Regions from separate parts of the Bradyrhizobium ottawaense genome, predicted to be linked through region 1. Evidence: predicted binding sites of a transcription regulator. Region 1 holds the regulator's gene; each other region holds the start of a gene.
The links. The regulator PhoB, encoded in region 1, activates phosphate uptake and scavenging genes when phosphate is short. The targets are predictions, from matches to a motif close to TGTCATNNANCTGTCAT.

Region 2: phnF (phosphonate metabolism transcriptional regulator PhnF) is a predicted target of PhoB. The motif match lies at 1,711-1,727, and genes of this name have one in related genera.
Region 3: CIT37_RS22930 (RNA degradosome polyphosphate kinase) is a predicted target of PhoB. The motif match lies at 1,499-1,515, and genes of this name have one in related genera.
Region 4: CIT37_RS14365 (UDP-2,3-diacylglucosamine diphosphatase) is a predicted target of PhoB. The motif match lies at 2,815-2,831, and genes of this name have one in related genera.

What each region holds. Positions count from the first base shown of each region.
Region 1 is NZ_CP029425.2:8,290,893-8,295,088, forward strand. Features, by position in the region: gene CIT37_RS38790 (aspartate aminotransferase family protein) at 1-13, opposite strand, end outside; gene CIT37_RS38795 (GcrA family cell cycle regulator) at 469-981, shown strand; gene phoB (phosphate regulon transcriptional regulator PhoB) at 1,211-1,918, opposite strand; gene phoU (phosphate signaling complex protein PhoU) at 1,941-2,657, opposite strand; gene pstB (phosphate ABC transporter ATP-binding protein PstB) at 2,669-3,487, opposite strand; gene pstA (phosphate ABC transporter permease PstA) at 3,484-4,196, opposite strand, start outside.
Region 2 is NZ_CP029425.2:8,126,300-8,130,495, forward strand. Features, by position in the region: gene CIT37_RS37995 (carbon-phosphorus lyase complex subunit) at 1-560, opposite strand, end outside; gene phnH (phosphonate C-P lyase system protein PhnH) at 565-1,173, opposite strand; gene phnG (phosphonate C-P lyase system protein PhnG) at 1,178-1,642, opposite strand; gene phnF (phosphonate metabolism transcriptional regulator PhnF) at 1,760-2,488, shown strand; gene phnE (phosphonate ABC transporter, permease protein PhnE) at 2,610-3,458, opposite strand; gene phnE (phosphonate ABC transporter, permease protein PhnE) at 3,455-4,196, opposite strand, start outside.
Region 3 is NZ_CP029425.2:4,769,509-4,773,704, forward strand. Features, by position in the region: gene CIT37_RS22920 (CDP-alcohol phosphatidyltransferase family protein) at 99-641, shown strand; gene CIT37_RS22925 (P-loop NTPase family protein) at 753-1,430, shown strand; gene CIT37_RS22930 (RNA degradosome polyphosphate kinase) at 1,589-3,781, shown strand; gene ppx (exopolyphosphatase) at 3,797-4,196, shown strand, end outside.
Region 4 is NZ_CP029425.2:3,045,800-3,049,995, reverse strand. Features, by position in the region: gene CIT37_RS14375 (threonine/serine dehydratase family protein) at 1-859, opposite strand, end outside; gene CIT37_RS14370 (glycosyltransferase family 4 protein) at 922-1,965, opposite strand; gene CIT37_RS14365 (UDP-2,3-diacylglucosamine diphosphatase) at 1,979-2,791, opposite strand; gene thiD (bifunctional hydroxymethylpyrimidine kinase/phosphomethylpyrimidine kinase) at 3,198-3,998, opposite strand.

The sequences.
Region 1 (4,196 bases):
CGCTGTTAGTCATGATGTCACTTGAATGTTGCGGACGGTGTGACGCGTGCATTGCGCAACGCACCATCGACCGGCCCGGAAAACGAAACGTGCCGCCTTTTAAGGGCGGCACGCGCGACTATCTTATGCCTGGCAAGACGGGTGTCAATGCCGCCCGGAAAGCCTCGGGAAACGCTGAATCCGTAGTCTTGCGGTGCCGATTTTGCGGGTTTTCACCACGGAACATGTGGAAGCGAGTCGGCGGACTCTTGCGCGGGAGTCACGCCATATTGTAGCGTTTGGATTGTCAGATACGACATCTCGTGCAGCGGTTCTGATCCCAAGAGTCCTCTTGTACCGGCGTAAACGTTCGGGCGTCAGTCACGCGCCCGGCGAGCCTTAAGGGATTCTGACGGCACGGGTTTTTGAAGGCTTAGGCAATCGCTGCGAGGCCCCAGGATGGCGGCGCGTAGCGAGGGAAAGGGTGCAATGACGGTTTTGACCTGGTCCGACGATCGCGTCGAGCAGCTGAAAAAGCTCTGGGAGGCCGGACTTTCGGCCAGCCAGATCGCAGCTGAACTCGGCAATGTGACCCGCAATGCCGTGATCGGCAAAGTGCACAGGCTCGGTCTGTCCGGCCGTGCCAAGAGCCCTTCATCGGCAGCGCCCCGGCCGCGCAAGGCGCGTCCCGCGCAGCACATGATGCGGGTGACCCGCCCCATTGCGCGCGGCAACACCGCGCTGGCGCAGGCCTTCGAGGTCGAGGTGGAGGCCGAACCGGTCACCTACGACAACGTGGTGCCGATGAGCCAGCGGCTGTCGCTGCTCGAGCTGAACGAGGCCACCTGCCATTGGCCGGTCGGCGATCCCTCCAGCCCCGATTTCTTCTTCTGCGGCGGCAGGGCGCTGTCCGGCCTGCCCTACTGCGCCCAGCACTCGCGCGTCGCGTATCAGCCGGCGGCGGATCGCCGGCGTGCCCCGGCAAAGCCGGGTCCGCGGTGAGTGGATTTAGCTGATCGCAAAGACGGCAGCCGTCACACGACGGCGCCTCAACCAACTCGGTGTCATCCCCGCGAACGCGGGGATCCATAACCATAGGGCGCTGTTGTTGCGCGAGATGGTCACTCCGAGTCTTCGCCAAACCACTGCCTGTGGTTATGGGTCCATGCTTTCGCAGGGACGACACCGGAGAATGTGGCGGCAGCCCACCAAACCCCAACGCCTGCAAACCTTACGTCTGCTCCGCCTTCGCGAAGCGATCGTCGAGCGCGTAGCCGGCGCCGCGGACGGTGCGGATCGGGTCCTGCTCGCGGCCGAGATTGAGCAGCTTGCGCAGGCGGCCGATATGGACGTCGACGGTGCGCTCGTCGATGTAGATGTCGCGGCCCCAGACGCTGTCGAGCAGCTGCTCGCGCGAGAACACGCGGCCCGGATGCTCCAGGAAGAACTCCAGCAGGCGATATTCGGTCGGACCGAGATCGATCGGCCGGCCCGAGCGCGCCACGCGACGCTTGTCGCGGTCGAGCTCGATGTCGCCATAGGCCAGCACTGTCGCGAGTCGCTCAGGACTGGCGCGGCGAAGCAGGCCCTTCACGCGCGCCAAGAGCTCTGGCACCGAGAACGGCTTGACGATGTAGTCGTCGGCGCCGGTCGCAAGTCCCCGCACCCGCTCGCTCTCCTCGCCGCGCGCGGTGAGCATGATGATCGGCAGCTGCTTGGTGTCGGGCCGGGTCCGCAGGCGCCGGCACAGCTCGATGCCCGACAGGCCCGGCAGCATCCAGTCGAGCACGATCAGGTCCGGGATGTGCTCCTTGAGGCGGGTGTCGGCGTCGTCGCCGCGCATGACCGTCTCGACGTCATAGCCGTCGCCTTCGAGGTTGTAGCGAAGCAGCTCGGTGAGAGCTTCCTCGTCCTCAACCACCATAATGCGTGCGCCCATCGGGTCGTCGCTCCTTGAGTCTTCAGGTATTCGGGACCGTCGTGGCGAAGGTGGTCATGTCGCCCTTCGGCCGCTTGTCGGTGATCGCCTGGCCTTCGATCATGTAGAACACGGTCTCGGCGATGTTGGTGGCGTGGTCGCCGATCCGCTCGATGTTCTTGGCGCAGAACATCAGATGGATGCAGAACGAGATGTTGCGCGGATCCTCCATCATGTAGGTGAGGAGCTCGCGGAACAGCGAGGTGCAGATCGCGTCGACTTCCTCGTCGCCCTTCCACACCGCCATCGCCGCCGGCAGATCATGTGCGGCATAGGCGTCCAGCACCGACTTGACCTGCTGCTGCACGAGGTCGGTCATGTGCTCCAGGCCGCGGAACAGTTTCAGCGGATGGAAGTCGGTCTCCAGCGCGGCGACGCGCTTGCCCATGTTCTTGGCGAGGTCGCCGATGCGCTCGAGGTCGGTCGCAACGCGCATGGCGCCGACGATCTCGCGCAAATCCACCGCCATCGGCTGGCGGCGGGCGATGGTGAGCACGGCGCGTTCCTCGATGCGCTTCTGCAGCGCGTCGAGCTCGGCGTCGATGGCGACGACGCGCTGGCCGAGCGCGACGTCGCGGCGGATCAGCGCGCCGACGGAATCGACGATCATGCGCTCGGCGATGCCGCCCATCTCGGCGACCAGGCGGGTGAGCTCCTGGAGGTCGGTGTCGAAAGCTTTTGCGGTATGTTCAGTACCCATGTCGCGTCTCCTCAGCCGAACCGGCCGGTAATGTAATCCTGCGTGCGCCGGTCGCTCGGCGACGTGAAGATCTTGCTGGTGTCGTCGAACTCGATCAGCTCGCCGAGATACATGAAGGCGGTCTTGTCGGAGACGCGCGCCGCCTGCTGCATGTTGTGCGTGACGATCGCGATCGTGTAGTTCTCGGACAGCTCCTGGATCAGCTCCTCGACCTTGGCGGTCGAGATCGGATCGAGCGCCGAGCAGGGCTCGTCGAACAGAATCACCTCGGGCCGCACCGCGACGGTGCGGGCGATGCACAGGCGCTGCTGCTGGCCGCCGGAGAGCGACAGGCCGGAGGCGTTGAGCTTGTCCTTGACCTCGTTCCACAGCGCGCCGCCGCGCAGCGCCTTCTCGACGCGGTCGTCCATCTCGGACTTCGAGATCTTCTCGTAGAGGCGGATGCCGAAGGCGATGTTCTCGTAGATCGTCATCGGGAACGGCGTCGGCTTCTGGAACACCATGCCGACCCGGGCGCGCAGCAGATTGAGGTCGAGCCTGGGGTCGAGGATGTTGGTCTGGTCCAGCATGAGCTGGCCGGTGGCGCGCTGGCCCGGATAGAGGTCGTACATCCGGTTGAAGATGCGCAGCAGGGTCGACTTGCCGCAGCCCGACGGGCCGATGAACGCCGTGACACGGTTGGCGCCCAGCGTCAGGTTGATGTTCTTCAGCGCGTGGTGCTCGCCGTAATAGAAATTGAGATTGCGCACCGTCACCTTGGCCGGAGCTTCCGGCAGCGGCTGCGAGGCCAGATGAGCGTTGGAACTCATGGATACGGACAGGTCGGTCATTTTGCAGTCCTCTCGGCGCCGAGGATGCGCGCGCCAATGTTCAGGGCAAGCACGGTGAGCGTGATCAGCAGCGCGCCGCTCCAGGCGAGCTGCTTCCAATAGGCGTAGGGGCTCTGGACGAAGTTGTTGATGGTGACCGGCAAATTGGCCATCGTCTTGTTCAGGCCGAGGCTGAAGAACTGGTTCGACAGCGCGGTGAAGAGCAGCGGCGCGGTCTCGCCGGCGACACGGGCGGTGGCGAGCAGCACGCCGGTGATGAGGCCCGACCGGGCCGCACGATAGGCGATACGCTTGATCACCAGCGAGCGCGGCAGGCCGAGCGCCGAGGCCGCCTCGCGCAGCGGACTCGGCACCAGCAGCAGCATGTCCTCGGTGGTGCGCAGCACGACCGGGATCACGATGACGGCGAGCGCCAGCGCGCCCGCGATCGCGGAGAAGCCACGCATCGGCACCACCACCGCGCCATAGATGAACAGGCCGATGATGATCGAGGGCGCCGAGAGCAGGATGTCGTTGATGAAGCGGATCACCGAGGTCAGCCGGTCGTTGCGGCCGTATTCGGCAAGGTAGGTGCCGGCGAACAGGCCGAGCGGCGCGCCGATGCCGACGCCGATCAACGTCATGATGATCGAACCGACGATCGCGTTGCGCAGGCCGCCCTCGGTCGAACCCGGCGGCGGCGTATCCGCGACGAAGATCTCAAGATTGA
Region 2 (4,196 bases), 160 kb from region 1:
AAATTCAGCGGCTCGCGGGTGAGATCGCCGACGCTGGCACCGTCTTCGGCCTGCGGCGAGGATTCGATCAGCCCGTCGCGGCCGAGAATGTCCGTCACGCGCGGCGTTGGCGCCGTCGTCGCATCAGCCGTTGCCGGCGCTTCCGGCACAAAGCCTTGCGCGAGCGCGGGATCGAGCAGGCGGTGGGTGTAGTCGAAGGTCGGCCCGAGGATCTGGCCGCCCGGAATGTCCTTGAAGGTCGAGGACACCCGCCGCTGCACCCGCATCGCGCCGGTGTCGACCGGCTCGCTGGCGCCGAAACGCGGCATCGTGGCGCGGAAGGCGCGAACCAGGAAGATCGCCTCGATCAGGTCGCCGCGCGCCTGCTTGATCGCGAGCGCCGCGAGCTCGCGATCATAGAGCGAGCCTTCGCTCATGACACGGTCGACGGCCAGCCCAAGCTGCTCCGAGATCTGGTCGAGCGTGAGCTCCGGAACGCCTCGGTCGCCGCGCCGCTTATCTGCGAGCAAGCGATGGGCGTTCTCGATGGCGCGTTCGCCGCCTTTGACTGCGACATACATGCTTCTAGCTTCCCTTGCTCACGATGCGCGTGGTGCGGGGGATCGCGGCCACGGCGTCATCGGCGACCAGCACCACATCGATGCCGCGCGGAAACAGTGCTTCGTTGACGCGCAGGCGCTCGAACAGATCGAACGGCTTGACCGACGCCTGGAGCATCGCGGCGCCGTCGATGCCGGGACCGCGCAGCTCGAAGCTGCGTCCTGCGTCGAGGCTGTCGACCTGGAGGATCAATGTGGTGGACCGATCCGGATATTCGCTGGTGCCGAGCGCGAAGCGTTCGAGCGGCGGCAGCGCACCGCCGTCACTGATCAGCGCAAAGCTCGCGATGGAGGAATCCTGCACCACCGGCGCGCCGGTGTGGAACTTCAGCCATTTCACCACGTCCGGGCTCTCCGCCATCCGCGCCTCGAGCCAGAGCGGCGTGTCGTGGTCGAACAGCGTCAGCGCGATCGCGGCGGTGCCGCGCATCATCGTTTCCGGCTTGCCAGCCATCGGCACGATGCGCTGGACCGAGCCCGGCCGCGCCATCGCGTCCATCACCGAGCGAAAGGTCGATTGCGCCGACAGCACCTTGTCGGCGAAACCGGGCGGCAATTCCGCAATCGTGGTCATGATCTCACCCCTCACCGCGCACCATGGTGTAGAAATCAACCTTCGTCGCGGCGGTCTCGGCCGCCGCCTGCTTCCGGCGAATCATAAGCTGCTCACGCAACGGCGCGATTACGTCCCGCTCCACCGCTCCGCCGAAATCCCGGGACTGAACCAGCGCGTCGCACAGCGCGATCAGCCGCGCTTTCTCGCCGTCGCGCCCGAGCGTGTAGCCGAACCCGACCTCGCCGCTCGCCAGCCGGACCGCGGCGCGCGACACCGTGGCTTCGCCGAGATTGAAGGGCGCGCCGTCGCCGCCGACCCGGCCACGCAGCATGACGAGGCCGTTTTCGGGCGCACGCAAATCCTGATGGGCCGGGACAGCCAAGTTGCGGAGGCGGGCGGCGATCTCGCCCGCCTCCGCGTGCGCCAGCACGGCCATGGCGGCCTGACGCTGGGCTTGCTGGTTGTTGTGCTGGGTCACCTGATCCACCGAACCTCTGACAGAACTTGCCGCATCGAAGTTGTCTATGATAATAGACAACTTCATACGGGAGCGCCATGACTGTTTCGTGACAAAGCTGTGATTTCTGGAGTAGGTTGCCGCAACATGAGCATGCAGGACACCGCCTCCTCGGGCGTCGCGCTATGGCGCCTCGTTGCCGACGGCATCGAGCGCGGCATCGCCGATGGCCGCTTCGCGGCCGGCGACAAATTGCCGGGCGAGATGGAAATCGCCGAAACCTATCGGGTGAACCGCCACACCGTGCGGCGCGCGCTGGCAGCCCTTGCCGAGCGCGGCCTCGTGCGCGCCGAGCGCGGCAGCGGAACCTATGTCGAGGCACAGAAGCTCGCTTATCCCCTGCGCTCACGCACCCGCTTCTCCGAGATCGTCGGCGCCGGCGGCCGCGAGCCGCGCGGGCAGCTGATCGAGGCGACCGACGATGTCGCGACCCGTGAGCTGGCGCGCGAGCTCGGCTTGAAGGCCGGCGCGCCGCTGGTGCGGATCGAGGCGATTCGCCTCGCCGACCGCACGCCGATCTGCGTCTCCACCACCTGGCTGTCGGCGGAACTATTTCCGGGTGCCGGCGCCGTGTTCGCAGCGACGCGCTCGATGACGAAGCTGCTGGAACATTACGGCGTCCGCGACTATCGCCGCGGCGCGACCCGGATCACCGCCGGCATCGTCGACGCAACCGACGCGGCCCGGCTCGATCTGGCGCTGGGACGGCCGATCCTGGTGGTCGATGCGACCGACCACGATCTCGACGGCAAGCCGCTGATGACCAAGCATTCGCGCTTTGCGGCGGAGCGGGTGGAGTTTCTGGTGGAGTCGTAGGGTGGGTTAGCCTTGGGCTGCGCGAAGCGCAGTCCGAAGGCGTAACCCACCTCTTCTGTCTCCGCGGAGATAAACAGTGGTGGGTTACGCCTTCGGCTAACCCACCCTACGGCACCTTTGATCAGGCGACAGCCCGCCTGCCAATAATCGCAAAGCGCAGCTTGCCCGAGATGAAATCGATCGCGGCGACCGCTACCAGGATCATCAGGATCAGGAACGACACCTTCTGCCATTCCAGCACGCGGATCTGCTCGGCGAGCTGGAGGCCGATGCCGCCGGCGCCGACGATGCCGATGATGGTGGCCGAGCGGGTGTTGGATTCGATGAAATAGAGCACCTGCCCGGCGATCACGGGCAGGACCTGCGGCAACAGGCCGAAGCGGATCTCGTGCAGCGGGCTGCCGCCGGAGGCGCGGATGCCCTCGACCTGCTTCTGGTCGGCGGCCTCGATCGCCTCCGAGAACAGCTTTCCGAAGGCGCCGAAATCCGACACCGCAATGGCAAGCACGCCGGCGAACGGGCCAAGCCCGACGACGTTGATCCACACCAGCGCCCAGATCAGCGTGTCGACGCCGCGGATCGAATCCAGCACGCGGCGGACAGGAAAACGCAGGAGCTTCGACGGCACCACGTTGCGCGCCGCGAGCAGGCTGACCGGAAGCGCGAATATCGCGGCCAGCGTCGTGCCGAGCAGCGCGATCGACAGCGTCTCGCCGAGCGCCTTCAGATAGATCGGGAGCGACGATCCGGGGTCAGGCGGGATCATCATCAGGCTGATCCAGCCGAGCTGGCTGAGACCTGCGAAGAATCGCGACGGCGAGAAATCGAGATCGACTAGGCCGTAAATGAGGATCGCGAACGCCGCGACGATCATCGCCGGCGTGGCAAGCCGCGCCGAGGCCGGCCGGTCGAACACATCGGGATAGCGCGCGCGAAGCTCTCGCGTGTCGACCGCTTGCCGCCTCGTCACGTCCGCGCCTCCTTGCCGAACAGGCGGCCGCGCAGCCAACCGGTGCTGATGTCGATGATGAACACGGTGACGATGATGGTGAGCAGGATCGCGCTGACGTCCGAATAGTAGAATTTGCGGATGGCGACGACGAGTTCCTGGCCGATGCCGCCGGCGCCGACGAAGCCCATCACCGAGGCTTCGCGGACGTTGATCTCGAAGCGCAGCAGCGCGTAGCTCGCATAGCCCGCGGTCACCTGCGGCACGACGGCGAACCGCATGCAGGACAGCCAGCTCGCGCCGGTCGAGCGGATGCCTTCGACCGGCTTCATATCGGCGTTCTCGACGATTTCCGAGAACAGCTTTCCGAGCGCGCCGGTGGAGTGGATCGCGATCGCGAGCACGCCCGCCATCGGTCCGAGCCCGAAGGCGATGACGAAGATCAGCGCGAAGACGATGCCCGGAACGGTGCGGGCGAATTCGAGCAGGCGCCGGACGACGAAGCGCAGCCAGGGTGCGGGCGAGGTGTTTTCAGCCGCGAAGAAGTTCAGACAAAATGCCAAGGTCGCGCCGATCAGCGTGCCGACATAGGAGATCAGCAGCGTCTCGCCGAGCATCTTCAGCCATTTGCGCCAGCCCCAGAGCCACTCGCCGACATCGGTCCAGACGCGCTGGCCGTTGTCGAGCGTGAGGATGCGGTCGAAATAGCTGATGAAATTGCCGAAATAGGTGAACAGCGTGCGCAGATTCACTTCCGCA
Region 3 (4,196 bases), 3.5 Mb from region 1:
CGCATGGCGCACCGCCGTATACTATGTAGAGATATCAACCGGTTCAGCCTCCCGAGAGGCCGGATTCGAGGTCAGACCGGGTGCCGGGAAGCGCTTTCGTGAGTATTCCGAATATCATTACCCTGGGCCGCATCATGCTGGTCCCGATCATCGTCTGGGCCATCGTGTCGAGCCAAATGGAGGTCGCGTTCGCCGTCTTCCTGATCGCCGGTATCAGCGACGCCGTGGACGGCTTCCTGGCCAAGCGCTTCAACATGACGAGCGAGCTCGGCGCCCTGCTCGACCCGCTCGCGGACAAGGCGCTGCTGGTCTCGATCTACATGGCGCTGGGCATCTGGGGCGCAATTCCGCGCTGGATCGTGATCCTGGTGGTCTCGCGCGACATCATGATCGTCGCCGCCGTGATCGTGTCCTGGCTGTTCGACCGGCCCGTTGAGATGAAGCCGTCGAAAGTGTCCAAGCTCAACACCGTGGCACAGGTGGCGTTCGCGGCGCTCGTGCTGGCAGCGCTTGCCTTCGGCTTCAAGCCGGCCCCTTATGATATCATCCTGATGGGCCTCGTCACGGTCTTCACACTCTCCTCCGTGTCGCTCTATCTGGTCGAGTGGCTGCGGCACATGAGCACGATCGAGGCCAAGTAGCACGATCGAGGCCAAATGAGAGGCGATGCGGCCCCGTAAAAGGCCAACTCCCGCTCGATACGTCCGACCTCTTCGAATGACGCCGGCGCGCCGGCATGGAGCAAAGCAAGCGTGCCAGGCCGCGTTCACCCCCGACAATTGGCGTTTTCGCTTCCGCATGCGGAGAGCCTCAGCCGGGACAATTTCCTCGAAGGCCCCGCCAATGCGGCCGGTCTCGGCCTGATCGACAGCTGGCCGGAATGGCCGAACCGGATCATGTGGCTGGCCGGTCCCGAAGGAAGCGGCAAGAGCCATCTCGCCGCGATCTGGGCCGAGGCATCAGGGGCCCGCTCCACCACGGCCAATGCGCTGACCGCTGCGGGGGTCCCGGGCACGCTCGCCACCGGCGCGCTGGTGGTCGAGGATCTCAAGGCCAGGGAAGTTGACGAACGCGCCCTCTTCCACCTGATGAACCTCGCCCGCGAGGATGGCGCCTACGTCCTGTTCACCGGACGCGAGGTGCCGGCCTCGCTGGAGATCGAGCTTCGCGACCTGCGCTCGCGTCTGCGCGCCGTTCCAGTGGTCGCGTTGCTGCCGCCCGACGACCAGCTGTTCCGCGGCCTGATCGTCAAATTCTGCGCCGACCGCCAGCTCACCGTGGACGAGAGCGTGGTCGGCTACCTCGCCACCCGCCTGGAGCGGTCCTCGGCCGCCGCCCGCCAGGCCGTGGAACTGCTCGACAGCGAAGCCCTCAGGCTCGGCCGCCCGGTCACCCGGGCGCTGGCCGCCGAGCTGCTCCGCGACGCCTGATCGGCCTCCGTGGCCGCCTCCAGACCCACGCCAAGCCCGCTTGACGCGGCGAACCGGCGGAACATCAATGTCATCGAAACGTCATCGCTCTAACACATGCTCCGGCCGGTTTTGCGCATAAGTCGCAAATTGGGGCGAACTGGATGGACCGACTTCTGATGGACTCTGCGCAAGCTGTTGAAACTAAAGAAAAAGCCCCAGAGACCGAGAGCCTGCCGGCGATCGCATCGAGTCCCGAGCGATTCATCAACCGCGAGCTCTCCTGGCTGCATTTCAACCGCCGCGTCCTGGAGGAATCGGTCAATCCCAGCCACCCCATGCTGGAGCGGGTGCGATTCCTGTCGATTTCGGCGAATAACCTCGACGAGTTCTTCATGGTCCGCGTCGCCGGCATCAAGGCCCAGGTGCGTGAGGGCATTGCCGAACGCAGCCCCGACGGCCTGACGCCATCCGAGCAACTCGCGCTGATCAACCGCACCGTCTCCGAGCTCGCCTCCGACCAGCAGGCGATCTGGCGCGACCTGCGCGGCACGCTGGCCGATGTCGGCATCGTGCTCGTCGAGGGCAAGGAGGTCACCAAGGCGGAACGGACCTGGATCGAGGACTACTTCCTCAGCAACGTATTCCCGCTGCTGACCCCGCTGGCGATCGACCCGGCCCACCCCTTCCCGTTCATCCCGAGCCTCGGCTTCACCATCGCGCTCCAGCTCACCCGCGCCGCCGACGGCAAGCAGATGAACGCGCTGATCCGCATGCCCGGCAAGATCGACCGCTTCATCCGCCTGCCGACCGAGGGCAAGGCCGTCCGGCTGATCTCGCTGGAGCAGGCGACCGCCCTGTTCATCAACCGCCTGTTCCCAGGCTACAATCTGCACGGCCAGGGCGCCTTCCGCATCATCCGCGACTCCGAGCTCGAAATCGAGGAAGAGGCGGAAGACCTCGTCCGCCTGTTCGAGACCGCGCTGAAGCGCCGCCGCCGCGGATCGGTGATCCGGCTCGAGATCGACGCCAAGATGCCGGAGGAGCTGCGCAACTTCGTTCAGCACGCGCTGTCGGCCGCCGATGACGAGGTGTTCCTGGTCGACGGCGTGCAGGCGATGAACGAGCTCTCGCAGCTCACCCGCCTCGACCGGCCCGATCTCGAATTCACCCCTTACGTGCCGCGCCACCCCGAGCGCGTGCGCGAGCATGGCGGCGACATCTTTGCCGCGATCCGGCAGAAGGACCTCGTGGTCCATCATCCCTACGAATCCTTCGACGTGGTGGTGCAGTTCCTGCAGCAGGCCACGCGCGACCCCGATGTCGTCGCGATCAAGCAGACGCTCTACCGCACCTCCAACAACTCGCCGATCGTCCGCGCGCTGGCGGAAGCCGCCGAGGCCGGCAAATCCGTCACCGCGTTGATCGAGCTGAAGGCGCGCTTCGACGAGGAAGCCAATATCCGCTGGGCACGCGACCTCGAACGCGCCGGCGTGCAGGTCGTCTACGGCTTCCTCGAACTGAAGACGCACGCAAAGCTCTCGATGGTGGTGCGCCGCGAGGGCGGCAGCCTCACGACTTACGTCCATACCGGCACCGGCAATTATCATCCGGTCACCGCGCGCATCTACACCGACCTCTCCTACTTCACCTCGGATCCGACCATCGGCCGCGACGCCGCGCGTGTGTTCAATTTCATCACCGGCTATGCCGCGCCGAGCGATCTGGAGAAGATGGCGGTGTCGCCGCTGACCCTGCGCAAGCGCATCATCGAGCACATCCAGGGCGAGACCGCGCATGCGCGCCACGGCCGCCACGGTGCGGTCTGGATGAAGATGAATGCACTGGTCGACCCCGACATCATCGACGCGCTCTATGAGGCTTCCCAGGCCGGCGTGCAGGTCGAGCTCGTGGTGCGCGGTATCTGCTGCCTGCGCCCCGGCATTCCCGGCCTGTCCGAGAACATCCGCGTCAAGTCGATCATCGGACGCTTCCTGGAACACGGCCGAATCTACTGCTTCGGCATGGGCCAGGGCCTGCCGAGCGCCAAAGCGGCTGTGTATATCTCCTCCGCCGACATGATGCCGCGCAACCTCGACCGCCGCGTCGAGGTGCTGTGTCCGCTGCAAAATCCGACGGTGCATCAGCAGGTTCTCGAACAGATCATGGTCGCGAATCTCAAGGACAATGAGCAGAGCTGGCAATTGTTGCCGGACGGGTCCTCAACGCGTATGAAGACCGCGAAAGGCGAGGAGCCTTTCAACGTCCACAACTACTTCATGACAAATCCGAGTCTGTCTGGCCGTGGAAAGTCGCTCAAGGAATCCTCGCCGCGTCGTCTCACGCGCCGGAACGAACGCCATCAATCCTGATCAGGGATGTTCGACGTGAAGCGGCCGCGCAAGCGCGGCTCGAGCGTCGCGGTCATCGATATCGGTTCCAACTCGGTCCGTCTCGTCGTCTACGAGGGGCTGACGCGGAGCCTCATTCCGATCTTCAACGAGAAGACGCTGTGCGGCCTCGGCCGCGAGGTGCAGAGCACCGGTCTGCTCGCGCCCGACGCCGTCGACAAGGCGCTGACCTCGCTGAGGCGCTTTCGCGCATTGTGCCGTGTGATGCAGGTCGGGCGCGTGTTCGCGATCGCGACCGCGGCCTGCCGCGACGCCTCCAACGGCCCCGACTTCATCGCGAAGGCCGAGCGCATCTGCGCCGTGAAGATCGAGATCCTCTCGGGCCCGCGCGAGGCGCGGCTGTCGGCGCTCGGCGTGATCTCCGGCATCCACCATC
Region 4 (4,196 bases), 3.3 Mb from region 1:
GCTCGACCACGAGCTTCAGCTCGCGATAGGCGAAGGCAACGGCGGCGCCGACTTCCTTGTCCGACGCGGTGACGCCGCGCGCCAGCAGCTTGCTATTGATCGCGAAGGTCATCTCGCCGGGGATCAGCGCCATCAGCGCATCGCAGATGGTGCGGCCCGCCGGCGGATGCGGCTCGCGATGGCCTGCGCTCAGCGAAATGCCGTGATCGTCGAACGCTTCGGGCTCGGCCACCACGATTTCGGCTAGCGGATAGCGCGCCTTCACGGCGGTTGCGACGCCCGCGATCAGGCCGCCGCCGGACGCCGGCGCCACCACGATGTCGGGGCTGAGACCGAGCGTTGCCATGTCCTCCGCGATCTCGCGGCCGGCGGTGCCCTGCCCTGCGATCACGAACGGATCGTCGTAAGGCCTGACCAGCGTCGCGCCGCGCTTCTCGGCGATGCCGCGCGAGATTGCCTCACGGTCGTCCTTGTCGCGATCATAGAGCACGACCTCGGCGCCGTAGGATTTTGTGCGCTCGCGCTTCGACAGAGGCGCATCCGCCGGCATCACGATGGTCGCCTGCATGTCGAGAATCTTTGCCGCCGCCGCCACACCCTGGGCGTGGTTGCCGGAGGAGAACGCGACGACACCGCCGGCGCGCTTGTCCTGCGGGATCGAGAACACCTTGTTGAAGGCGCCGCGAAACTTGAACGAGCCGGTGCGCTGGAGCATCTCCGGCTTCAGGAAGACCTTGGCGCCGACGCGCTCGTTGAGCACGGGAAAGGACAACAGCGGGGTGCGGATGGCGTAGGGCGCGATCACGCGCGCTGCGGCGTCGATATCGGCAGGGCCGATCGGGAGGAGCTGTTCGGTCATGTCAGATCTTATCGCGGCCACCGCAGCGCGGGCAAGACACCTCCGCGCGAGGATTTTTCTCTTCAGGCGACGAAGCGCGGCTGTTCCGCGGCGTTCCGGCCAGGCAGCACCGCGCCGACCGCCTCAATGCTGGCCACAAAGGCCCTCGCCGAGGCTTCCCAGGTGTAATTGGCGGCGAACGCGACGCAGTCCTGCCGGGAGATGTCCAGCGCCGCGAAGCAGGCGCTGCGCAGGTCGTGATCGAGTGCGCCGACCGGGGCATCGCCGATGACGTCGCGAGGACCCTTCACCGGGAAAGCGGCCACCGGCAGGCCGCTCGCGAGCGCTTCCAGCAGCACCAGGCCGAACGTGTCGGTCTTGCTCGGAAACACGAAGACGTCGGCGGCCGCATAGATATCCGCCAGTTCCTCGCCGTGCTTCTCGCCGAGGAAGATCGCGTCGGGATAGGCCTCTTCGAGCGAGGCGCGCGCGGGGCCGTCACCAACGATGACCTTGGTCCCGGGCAGCTCGAGATCGAGGAAGGCCTCGAGATTTTTCTCCACCGCGACGCGGCCGACCGATAGGAACACCGGTCCCGGCAGGCAAAGGTCGATGGCGCGGGGGTGGAACAGATGGGTGTCGACGCCGCGCGGCCACAGCACGACATTGTCGAAACCACGCTCGGTCAGCTCGCGGGCGAGCGCAGGCGTTGCCGCCATCACGGCGCGGCTGGGCGCGTGGAAGCGGCGCAGCGCCCGCCAGATCAGCGAGCCCGGCACCGGCACGCGGGCGCGGACATATTCGGGAAAGCGGGTGTGGAAGCTGGTCGTGAACGGCAGCTTGCGCTGGCGGCAATAGCGGCGGACCATCAGGCCGATCGGCCCTTCGGTCGCGATGTGGATGCTTTCGGGCCGCGCCCCCTCGATCAGCTTCGCGATCCGTGCGGGGCGGGGCATCGCCAGCCGCACGTCGCGATAGCTCGGCATTGCAAAGGTGCGGAAGGATTGCGGCGTCAGGAACGTGAATTCGACGCCGAGGCTTTTGCCGGCGTCGGCGAGCTTGGTCAGCGTCCGAACCACACCGTTGACTTGCGGGTGCCAGGCGTCGGTCGCGACCAGGATGCGCATCAGGCGGCCTCTGTTATGCAGCTCTGGCTGCAACCTGCGGGACGGCTGCCGGCTTCTGCAAATGATCCGCCCAGGTGATGATCTCGAAATGACCGTCGTCGTGCTCGACCAGCGCCGTGCAGCTCTCGACCCAGTCGCCGCAATTCATGTAGCGAATGCCGCCCTCGTCGCGGATCACGGCGTAATGGATGTGGCCGCAGATCACGCCGTCGGCGTCGTGGCGCCGCGCCTCGGCGGCGAGCGCCTGCTCGAACGCGCCTATGTAATTGACGGCGTTCTTGACCTTCTGCTTGGCCCATTGCGACAGCGACCAATAGGGCACCTTGAACAAGCGGCGGAAGAAGTTGACGAAGCGATTCATCTGGATCGCGAAGTCGTAGGCCTTGTCGCCGAGATGGGCGAGCCAGCGCGCGTTTTGCACCACGAGGTCGAAGATGTCGCCATGGATGACGAGATAACGCTTGCCGTCCACGCCGGTGTGGACCGTGTTCTCGACGACGTCGATGCCGCCGAAATGCGTGCCGTAATAGTTGCGCAGGAACTCGTCGTGATTGCCGGGGATGTAGACGACCTTGGCGCCCTTGCGCGCCTTGCGCAGCAGCTTCTGCACGAGGTCGTTGTGGGATTGCGGCCAGTTCCAGCTCGATTTCAGCGCCCAGCCGTCGACGATGTCGCCGACGAGATAGATCGTGTCGGCATCATGGTAGCGCAGGAAGTCGAGCAGAAGATCAGCTTGAGAACCGCGGGCTCCGAGATGAACGTCGGAGATGAACAACGTGCGAAAGCGCCGCTCCGGGCTCTCGTCACTCACATCGTAACTTCCCATGCGCCAGCCTGTAACAATGTCCCGTGACAGGGGGATGACCAATTGAACTTTTGAGGCACCCTCAGATACGAATCACGCCTTGCCTCGCCTGCCTGCGAATATCAGCCGCATGCGACAATCAGGCGACATGGCGCCGCAGGAGGCGCCGGGACCCTACTCTTCCCTGAGGCCATCTCCCCCGCGGCACATCCTTCGAGACGCCCGCCGTTGGCGGGCCCTCAGGATGAGGGCGGAGTGCGCGGCTGCAAATTCAAAGCGGACCGACGCAGTTCAGCCTCATCCTGAGGAGACCGCGAAGCGGTCCGTCTCGAAGGAGAGGCGCTTGCTCGATGTCGCCACAAGGCATTGGGGACGATGAAGCCAGCGCTCAACGGATCGATGGCCGCGCTTCCGCGGACGGCCCGCCTCAGTAGAACCTGTGGAAATGATGGACCGGGCCGTGGCCGTGCCCGACGCTGAAGCGGTCGGCGGCTGCGATGGCCGCGCTGATCCAGGCCTTGGCGTTGCGCACGGCAAGCTCAAGATCTTCGCCCTTGGCCAGTCCAGCCGCGACCGCCGAGGACAGCGAGCAGCCGGTGCCATGGGTGTTGCGGGTCGCAACGCGCGGCGCGGCGAGCGCGATCGTGTTTTGGGCATCGACGAGATAATCGATGCTCTCGGCGCCCTCGCCGTGTCCGCCCTTGATCAGGACCGCACGGCAGCCGAGCGCCAGCAGGCGACGCCCCTGGCTTTCGATCTCGGCCTCGCTTGCCGCGACCGGCTCGTCGAGCAGAGCCGCGGCTTCCGGCAGATTGGGCGTGATCACCGACGCCAGCGATATCAGTTTTGTGCGGAGCGCGTCGACGGCCTCGGATGCCAGCAGGCGGTCGCCGGAGGTTGCCACCATCACGGGATCGAGCACGACATGCCGCGGCGACCAGCGCGACAGCGCGGCCGCGACCGCATCGATGCCGGCGACCTCAGCCACCATGCCGATCTTCACCGCGCCAATGTCGAGATCGGAGAACACCGCATCGATCTGCGCGGTGACGAATTCGGCCGGGACCGGGTGAATGCCGGTAACGCCACGCGTGTTCTGCGCCGTCAGCGCCGTGATGGCGGAGGCACCATAGACGCCGAGCGCGGCAAAGGTCTTCAGGTCGGCCTGGATGCCGGCACCGCCGCTCGAATCGGAGCCGGCGATGGTGAGTGCGACTGGGGTCGTCATCGCCGGGCACCTTTGCTGGATAAGGACACCGCCATGGCCTGTCCTAGCGCGGCCGTGGAACACCGGCAAGCGCGCCGAGCCGTGTCCGACAGTGATTCGCGACGCCGTGTATTCCCTGCGAATCAGGCAAGCAGCGGGCCGGCACGCCCCGCAATCGTGCGGACTTGAAAATGCAACCGCGCCGGACCCTTGGTATAG